Regions from separate parts of the Lelliottia sp. genome, predicted to be linked through region 1. Evidence: riboswitches for the same ligand, from Rfam matches in the RefSeq annotation. Region 1 holds a riboswitch; each other region holds the start of a gene.

Region 1 (2,263 bases):
ACGGTACACCGACTGCACGCCGCGCGTATTTTGCGCCACCAGTGCGGTAATGACTGAGCAGCCATACGCTCCAAGGGCTGAGAAGGTTTTCAGATCCGCCTGAATCCCCGCGCCGCCGCTCGGGTCCGTGCCAGCAATGGTTAATGCGTTAATACGTTTCATGCCTGCGCCTCCAGGTTCCAGAGCGCGTCAATAAACGCGCTGGAAAAGCTCCCTGGCCCGCGGCTTTGTTTGACGGCAACGCTACCGGCTTGCTTCATAAACCCGCATGCGGCGGCAACATTGTCCAGCCGGTCGCCCGGCAATGAACAGCTTGCCGCGACAACGGCCGAGAGCGCACAGCCTGTCCCCACGACGCGCGTCATCATCACATCGCCGCCAGTGATGGTCTGCGTACGTTGCCCGTCGGTGACGTAATCCACTTCGCCCGTCACAGCAACAACGGCGTGAGTTTGTCGGGCAAGAGCAATGGCGGCAGGCAACGCGCTGGAAGCGGTATCGGTGGTATCAACGCCTCGCCCCCCCGCGCTCATACCGGCAAGCGCGAGAATTTCAGAGGCATTACCGCGTATCGCCGCAGGTTTGAGTGAGAGGATTTGATGGCAAAAACGGGTGCGATACGACAACGCGCCCACGGCCACGGGATCCAACGTCCAGGGCTTTCCAGCGGCCATTGCACCTTCGATTGCCCGACGCATCGCCTGCGCGCGCGGCGCGGTCAGCGTGCCAACATTGATCAGTAAGGCATCAGCCATCGCTGCAAATTGCTCTGTTTCTTCGGCTTCAATCACCATCGCGGGAGATGCGCCAAGTGCCAGCAAAACGTTGGCCGTAAAGGTTTGCACCACATCGTTGGTCATGCAGTGTGTGAGCGGGGAACGCGTGCGGAAGTGATGTAAGGCGTGTAAATCAAGTCGGTCAGGCTGCATGTTTCGCTCCTGCCTTGCGAGAAGAAGCGATAACCTTAACAGTCACCTGACTTCCCTACGCTGGCATTATCCAGATCAGGTGGTACGGGTATTTCTCAGCCTTCACGTAGAAGGGCACCCCGAGTCAAATTACCTAAAACTTCAGTAATATGGGCAGCGTAGAGGAAGTAATTATCGAATGCAAGTCTCCTGGACCGCTCTTTTCCGGTCAAGAAAATACTGTAAACATTTATTATTATTGGCCTATTTAGATTGAGTTATTCCTTATATGTGTAGACATTTAATGTCATTGATTTTTTGGGATAAATAATCTAAGCCTAAGTATTAAACACACATTGCGCTTTACTTTCCAGTCTATTTAAAAAAGTAAAATCAATTAAAACAATCAATTATGTGAAACGCCAGATAAATACCAGATTTTATACATTCGTATTTTTCGTGATCTAAATCAAATATAAAAGGGGCGGATTACTGGATAGTTGTGCAAGGTAACTACTTCGTTTCTCTGTAAGAGACGCTCTAACTGAATGACATCCTGATAATGTGGTAGCAAATGTTAAAGCTTATTATTGCTTCGGCAATCGTATCAATCTCCCTTGTCGCCACAGGTGTTTTCATCGGTGTGATATATAAAAACACGGTTATCAGCATGGCTGGCAATTGCATAAATGAATAACTTAAATTTTATTATTTTGTCATTTTAAAAATGAATATTTCACTTAGCGTGATCTGCCAATATAAATAACCTGCAAAAAGTCAGGTTATTTCGCCGTGTCGTTTGATAAAAAAATAAATAATATTAGGGTCAATGAATGAAGAAGATGGTGTTAGCTGTTTTAGTCTGCGCCGTAGCACTTTCTGGTTGTACGACAGAATCGCAACGTATTGCCAATTGCACAAACACCGGCGTCAGCCTGGATACGTGTTTTAAAGTTGATCATGATAATCAAAACGTTAGCCGCGCGGCAGCGCTCCAGAACGCGTACAAACGTTCAGATGAATACGCAAAGCAATACGATAATAAGCATTATCATCATGGTGTTGAATAACATGCACAGGCCGCACACGTTGCCGATCCGCTACGTGAAGCGTCATTCTCGGCAAACGGTATTAAGGCCACGGTCAGCAATGGTTTCTTTACTGCCACCATTAACGGGAAAAAAGCCACAGTAAAACGTTTCAATGCCAATGCCTACGAAATTAAAGGCGCGGGATATGTTCTTTCTATTACCCTGGATGAAAACGGAATTACCGACGCGTCATGGAATAAAACCCATGGCAGAGACAATGGATGACTTCAGGTCGTTCAGAAGTAACGCATGGGCTGCTGAAAA
Region 2 (2,263 bases), on a different contig from region 1:
ATCAGCTCAAGATCCGCGCTTTTGATGATTACTTTGGTTATCGCGCACTGATTGACGAAGTGAATGTCTGGGTGCTGCCCGACATCAGCGAAGAGTTCAGCCCTGGCCTGACGCTGGAAGGCCCCACCGAAGGCGAGAAAGCGGTTGAGAGCCGCCTTGAAGAGGGCTGTTATTACCTGCTGTTTGATGCCCGAACGCATCGCGGAGCCAGCCGTGAGGTGCGCCAGTGGGTGAGCCAAATTCTCGCCCCTGCCAATCTGATTTATCAGGCGGAAGAGCAGCACCAGACTTACTGGTTCCCGGCGTATGGGCTCCTTCCTCGCTGGCACCATGCCCGTCCAGGGCGCGGCGAGAAACCCGCCGGGCTGGAATCCATCACCCTGACCTATTATCGCGAGCACGTTGAACACCGTTTTATTGCCCGAATCATGAGCAAACTGCTGGCCGCAGAGGGCGTGAAGCTCGAGATTCAGGAAGTGGAATACGATGAGTGGCACCGCGGCGAAGCGGTGAGCGATATCTGGCTCAACAGCGCCAATTTCACCCTGCCGCTCGACTTCTCCCTGTTCTCGCATCTGTTTGAAATCCCGCTTATTCAGCACTGTATTGCTCGCGACTGGCAGCAGGACGCAGCACAATGGCGCGCCGGAGAGATGAATCTCGCCGTCTGGTGTCAGCAGTTGCTGTCGCAGCAGGCGATGGTTCCGCTTATCCACCACTGGCTGATGATCCAGGGGCAGCGCAGTATGCGCGGTTTGAGAATGAATACCTTAGGCTGGTTTGACTTTAAATCGGCCTGGTTTGCACCGCCGGAACCATAACACTTTCGTAATATTCACCAAATCATTACACTACTGCTGTTCTCAACGGGGTGCTGCATCGACGATGTGCGCTGAGATAATACCCGTCGAACCTGATCCGGATAACGCCGGCGAAGGGATTTGAGGCTGTCGCTCAAAATCCTTTGCCACTCAACTTTGAGGTGCAAAGTGTTAAAAAAAGTTCTCCCCCTGCTGGCGCTGTTTGCGCTGCCTGTTTTTGCCAAACCCGTCTTAACGGTCTACACCTACGACTCCTTCGCCGCTGACTGGGGCCCTGGACCGGTCGTCAAAAAAGCCTTTGAGGCCGACTGTAACTGCGAGCTGAAATTCGTGGCGCTGGAAGATGGCGTCTCGCTGCTGAACCGTCTGCGCATGGAAGGTAAAAACAGCAAAGCCGACGTGGTGCTGGGTCTCGATAACAATCTGCTGGACGCGGCCTCACAAACCAAACTGTTCGCCAAAAGCAGTGTGGCGAACGATGCGGTTAACGTTCCCGGCGGCTGGAAAAATGACACGTTCGTGCCGTTCGATTACGGCTACTTCGCGTTTGTGTATGACAAAAATAAGCTGAAAAATCCGCCAAAGAGCCTGAAAGAGCTGGTTGAGAGCGACCAGAAATGGCGCGTGATTTATCAGGATCCGCGCACCAGCACGCCGGGTCTGGGCCTGCTGTTGTGGATGCAAAAAGTCTACGGTGACAAAGCGCCAGAAGCATGGCAGAAGCTGGCGGCGAAAACCGTTACCGTCACCAAAGGCTGGAGTGAAGCCTACGGCCTGTTCCTTAAGGGCGAAAGCGATCTGGTTCTGAGCTACACCACCTCTCCGGCGTATCACATCATCGAAGAGAAAAAAGACCATTACGCGGCGGCGAATTTCTCTGAGGGGCACTATTTGCAGGTGGAAATGGCCGCACGTACGGCAGCCAGCAAACAGCCTGAACTGGCTGAAAAGTTCCTGAAATTTATGGTCTCACCGGCATTCCAGAATGCGATCCCAACCGGCAACTGGATGTATCCGGTAACCAACGTGACGCTGCCTGCAGGTTTTGATCAGCTGACCAAACCACAAACCACGCTGGAATTTACCCCGCAACAGATTTCCAGCCAGCGCGCCGCATGGATCAGTGAATGGCAACGCGCCGTCAGCCGCTGATCCCCGGCTGGCTGATTCCTGGGCTGATTGCCGCCATTTTGATGGTGGTCGTCAGCCTGGGCGCATTTCTGGCGCTGTGGTTTAACGCACCTGAGAGCGATCTCGTCGCGCTTTGGCATGACAGCTATCTCTGGCATGTCGTGCGTTTCTCTTTCTGGCAGGCGTTTCTCTCTGCCCTGCTCTCCGTTGTACCGGCGATTTTTCTGGCTCGCGCCCTGTATCGACGCCGCTTTCCCGGCAGGCTAATCCTGTTGCGCCTGTGCGCCATGACGCTGATTTTACCGGTGCTG
Region 3 (2,263 bases), on a different contig from region 1:
TCGCGGGTTTCGTGGATGTAACGCCCGGTCGAAAGGTCCATGACCGTGTCCGCCCCCCAGCGTGTAGACCAGACCAGCTTTTCGACCTCTTCTTCGATGGATGACGTAACGGCAGAGTTGCCGATATTGGCGTTGACCTTTACCAGGAAATTACGGCCAATAATCATCGGCTCGGATTCCGGATGATTGATGTTGGCAGGGATAATCGCGCGCCCGGCAGCCACTTCGTCACGCACAAACTCCGGTGTGATGTTCTCCGGTAGACGAGCGCCAAAACCTTCGCCCGGATGCTGGTGGCGCAGCACTTCGCTGCGAATCCGTTCACGGCCCATATTTTCGCGAATGGCGATAAATTCCATTTCCGGGGTCACAATACCCTGGCGAGCATAATGCAGCTGCGTCACACATTTGCCTGATTTCGCCCGCTTTGGCGTCAGCAGACCGGTAAAGCGCAGTTCATCAAGACCATCATCTGCGAGGCGTTCTTTGGTGTAGGCGGAGCTGCGAACGGTGAGCGCTTCGCTGTCATTACGCGCGTCAATCCACGTCTGCCGCAGTTTTGCCAGCCCTTGCTGAACGTTGATGGTAACGTCGGTATCACCATAGGGGCCGGAGGTGTCATATACCGGCACCGCTTCGTTATCCTCAAACTGCGGATTTTCTTTGCTGCCGCCGAGAAGCGTAGGGCTAAGCTGGATTTCGCGCATCGGCACGCGAATATCGGCCTGCGAGCCGGAAATGTAGATACGCTTCGAGTTCGGGAAAGCGGTGCCTTCCAGGGTGTCGATGAAGTGTTGTGCTTGTGCGCGCTGTTCGCGGCGGGTCAATTTTGCAGACATAGCTCATTCCAAAATAGTAAAGGAAGTGGCTTGTCAGACGACGGATGAAGCAAGAGGTGATCGCCCAGAGGCGATACAACAGCAGATTGACTCTTGTTCCCTTCGCAGGTATTAGCCTGATCAGGTTCCGCGGATCCCGAATTAACGGTCTCAGCCCGGCTTACGCTCTGGGCACTCCGACAAGAAATTTACACTCCATCCTTCAAGCTGCCTCGTTATTGGCTGCCTTCATTCACCCCGGTCACTTACTGGTGCAAGCTCCCGGGGATTCACTCAGTTTCCGCCGCGATGCAGCATGAATGATTTCGTGTAATACCCCCTCGTGAGAGGGGCGAATATTTGTAAACTACGCGTTAATGATGAATAACTCAAGCTGGCCGCGCGACGTTATCTTCGTTGCTGGCCTTTAAATTGTTGTCCAGCGCGAGGGCAATCAGCTTGTCTTCCAGCGTAAAGCGTCCTTCCAGGGCTTCGCCGAGATCGGACAGCGCCTGCTGAAACTCCAGATAGTTATCCTGGTCGATCGCATTTTCGAGCGTGGAGTCGTAATAATCCATAATCTGCTGGGTGTTTGCTTCCAGCTGCGGGTAGAGTTTTGTCGCCGCTAAATACGGATTCGTCCCTTCCATTTCACGGATAATACGTTCATAAATATTGAAATGGCCGTCGGAAAGGTAATCCACCAGACTCTGACAGAAATTATCCAGCGCTTTTTCGTTCAGGCGCATATAGGATTCTTTGCCAGGCTTAATGCCAACCAGATTATAGTAGGCAACAAGCAATTGTTTGCGCACGTGCAGCCAGCGATCGACCAGTTTATTACTTCCTCCAACGCGCTCTGTCAGGCTTTCTAGCTGGTTTAGCATGTTTGACTCCGCAAGGTTAAGGTTAAAAGCTGCCCGCCTAAATTTGTAAGAATATTGTTATCAACATGCCTGTGAAGCGAAGGTAGTGCAATAGATATGGATCGTATAATTGAAAAATTAGATTGTGGCTGGTGGATCGTCAGCCATGAACAAAAATTATGGTTGCCCGCAGGGGAGTTACCTCATGGCGATGCCGAGAAATTCGATCTTGTGGGGCAACCCGCATTAAAGATCGGTGAATGGCAGGGCGATGCAGTGTGGTTGATCCAGCAGAATCGCCGTCAGGATATGGGATCGGTGCGTCAGGTGATGGATCTTGATGCGGGCCTGTTTCAGCTGGCCGGGCGCGGTGTGCAGTTAGCCGAATTCTATCGCTCGCATAAGTTCTGCGGCTACTGCGGTCACGCCATGCATCCGAGCAAAACCGAGTGGGCGCTGCTGTGCAGCCACTGCCGTGAGCGCTATTACCCGCAAATTGCACCCTGCATCATCGTTGCTATTCGTCGCGATGATTCGATTTTACTGGCGCAGCACGTCCGCCACCGTAACGGTATTCAC

Evidence for each region. Region 1 has a riboswitch for thiamine pyrophosphate ahead of thiM (hydroxyethylthiazole kinase). Riboswitches for the same ligand answer to the same signal wherever they lie in the genome.
Region 2: linked by a shared signal. The riboswitch ahead of thiB (thiamine ABC transporter substrate binding subunit) and the one ahead of thiM (hydroxyethylthiazole kinase) in region 1 are both predicted to bind thiamine pyrophosphate.
Region 3: linked by a shared signal. The riboswitch ahead of thiC (phosphomethylpyrimidine synthase ThiC) and the one ahead of thiM (hydroxyethylthiazole kinase) in region 1 are both predicted to bind thiamine pyrophosphate.

What each region holds. Positions count from the first base shown of each region.
Region 1 is NZ_JAZQNX010000024.1:196,182-198,444, reverse strand. Features, by position in the region: gene thiD (bifunctional hydroxymethylpyrimidine kinase/phosphomethylpyrimidine kinase) at 1-162, opposite strand, end outside; gene thiM (hydroxyethylthiazole kinase) at 159-929, opposite strand; TPP riboswitch at 965-1,061, opposite strand; gene ACKI5T_RS13965 (hypothetical protein) at 1,742-1,978, shown strand; partial or broken gene ACKI5T_RS13960 (hypothetical protein) at 1,979-2,224, shown strand; gene ACKI5T_RS13955 (hypothetical protein) at 2,189-2,263, opposite strand, start outside.
Region 2 is NZ_JAZQNX010000010.1:147,797-150,059, reverse strand. Features, by position in the region: gene sgrR (HTH-type transcriptional regulator SgrR) at 1-821, shown strand, start outside; TPP riboswitch at 858-958, shown strand; gene thiB (thiamine ABC transporter substrate binding subunit) at 990-1,973, shown strand; gene thiP (thiamine/thiamine pyrophosphate ABC transporter permease ThiP) at 1,949-2,263, shown strand, end outside.
Region 3 is NZ_JAZQNX010000009.1:7,234-9,496, reverse strand. Features, by position in the region: gene thiC (phosphomethylpyrimidine synthase ThiC) at 1-839, opposite strand, end outside; TPP riboswitch at 920-1,028, opposite strand; gene rsd (sigma D regulator) at 1,208-1,705, opposite strand; gene nudC (NAD(+) diphosphatase) at 1,802-2,263, shown strand, end outside.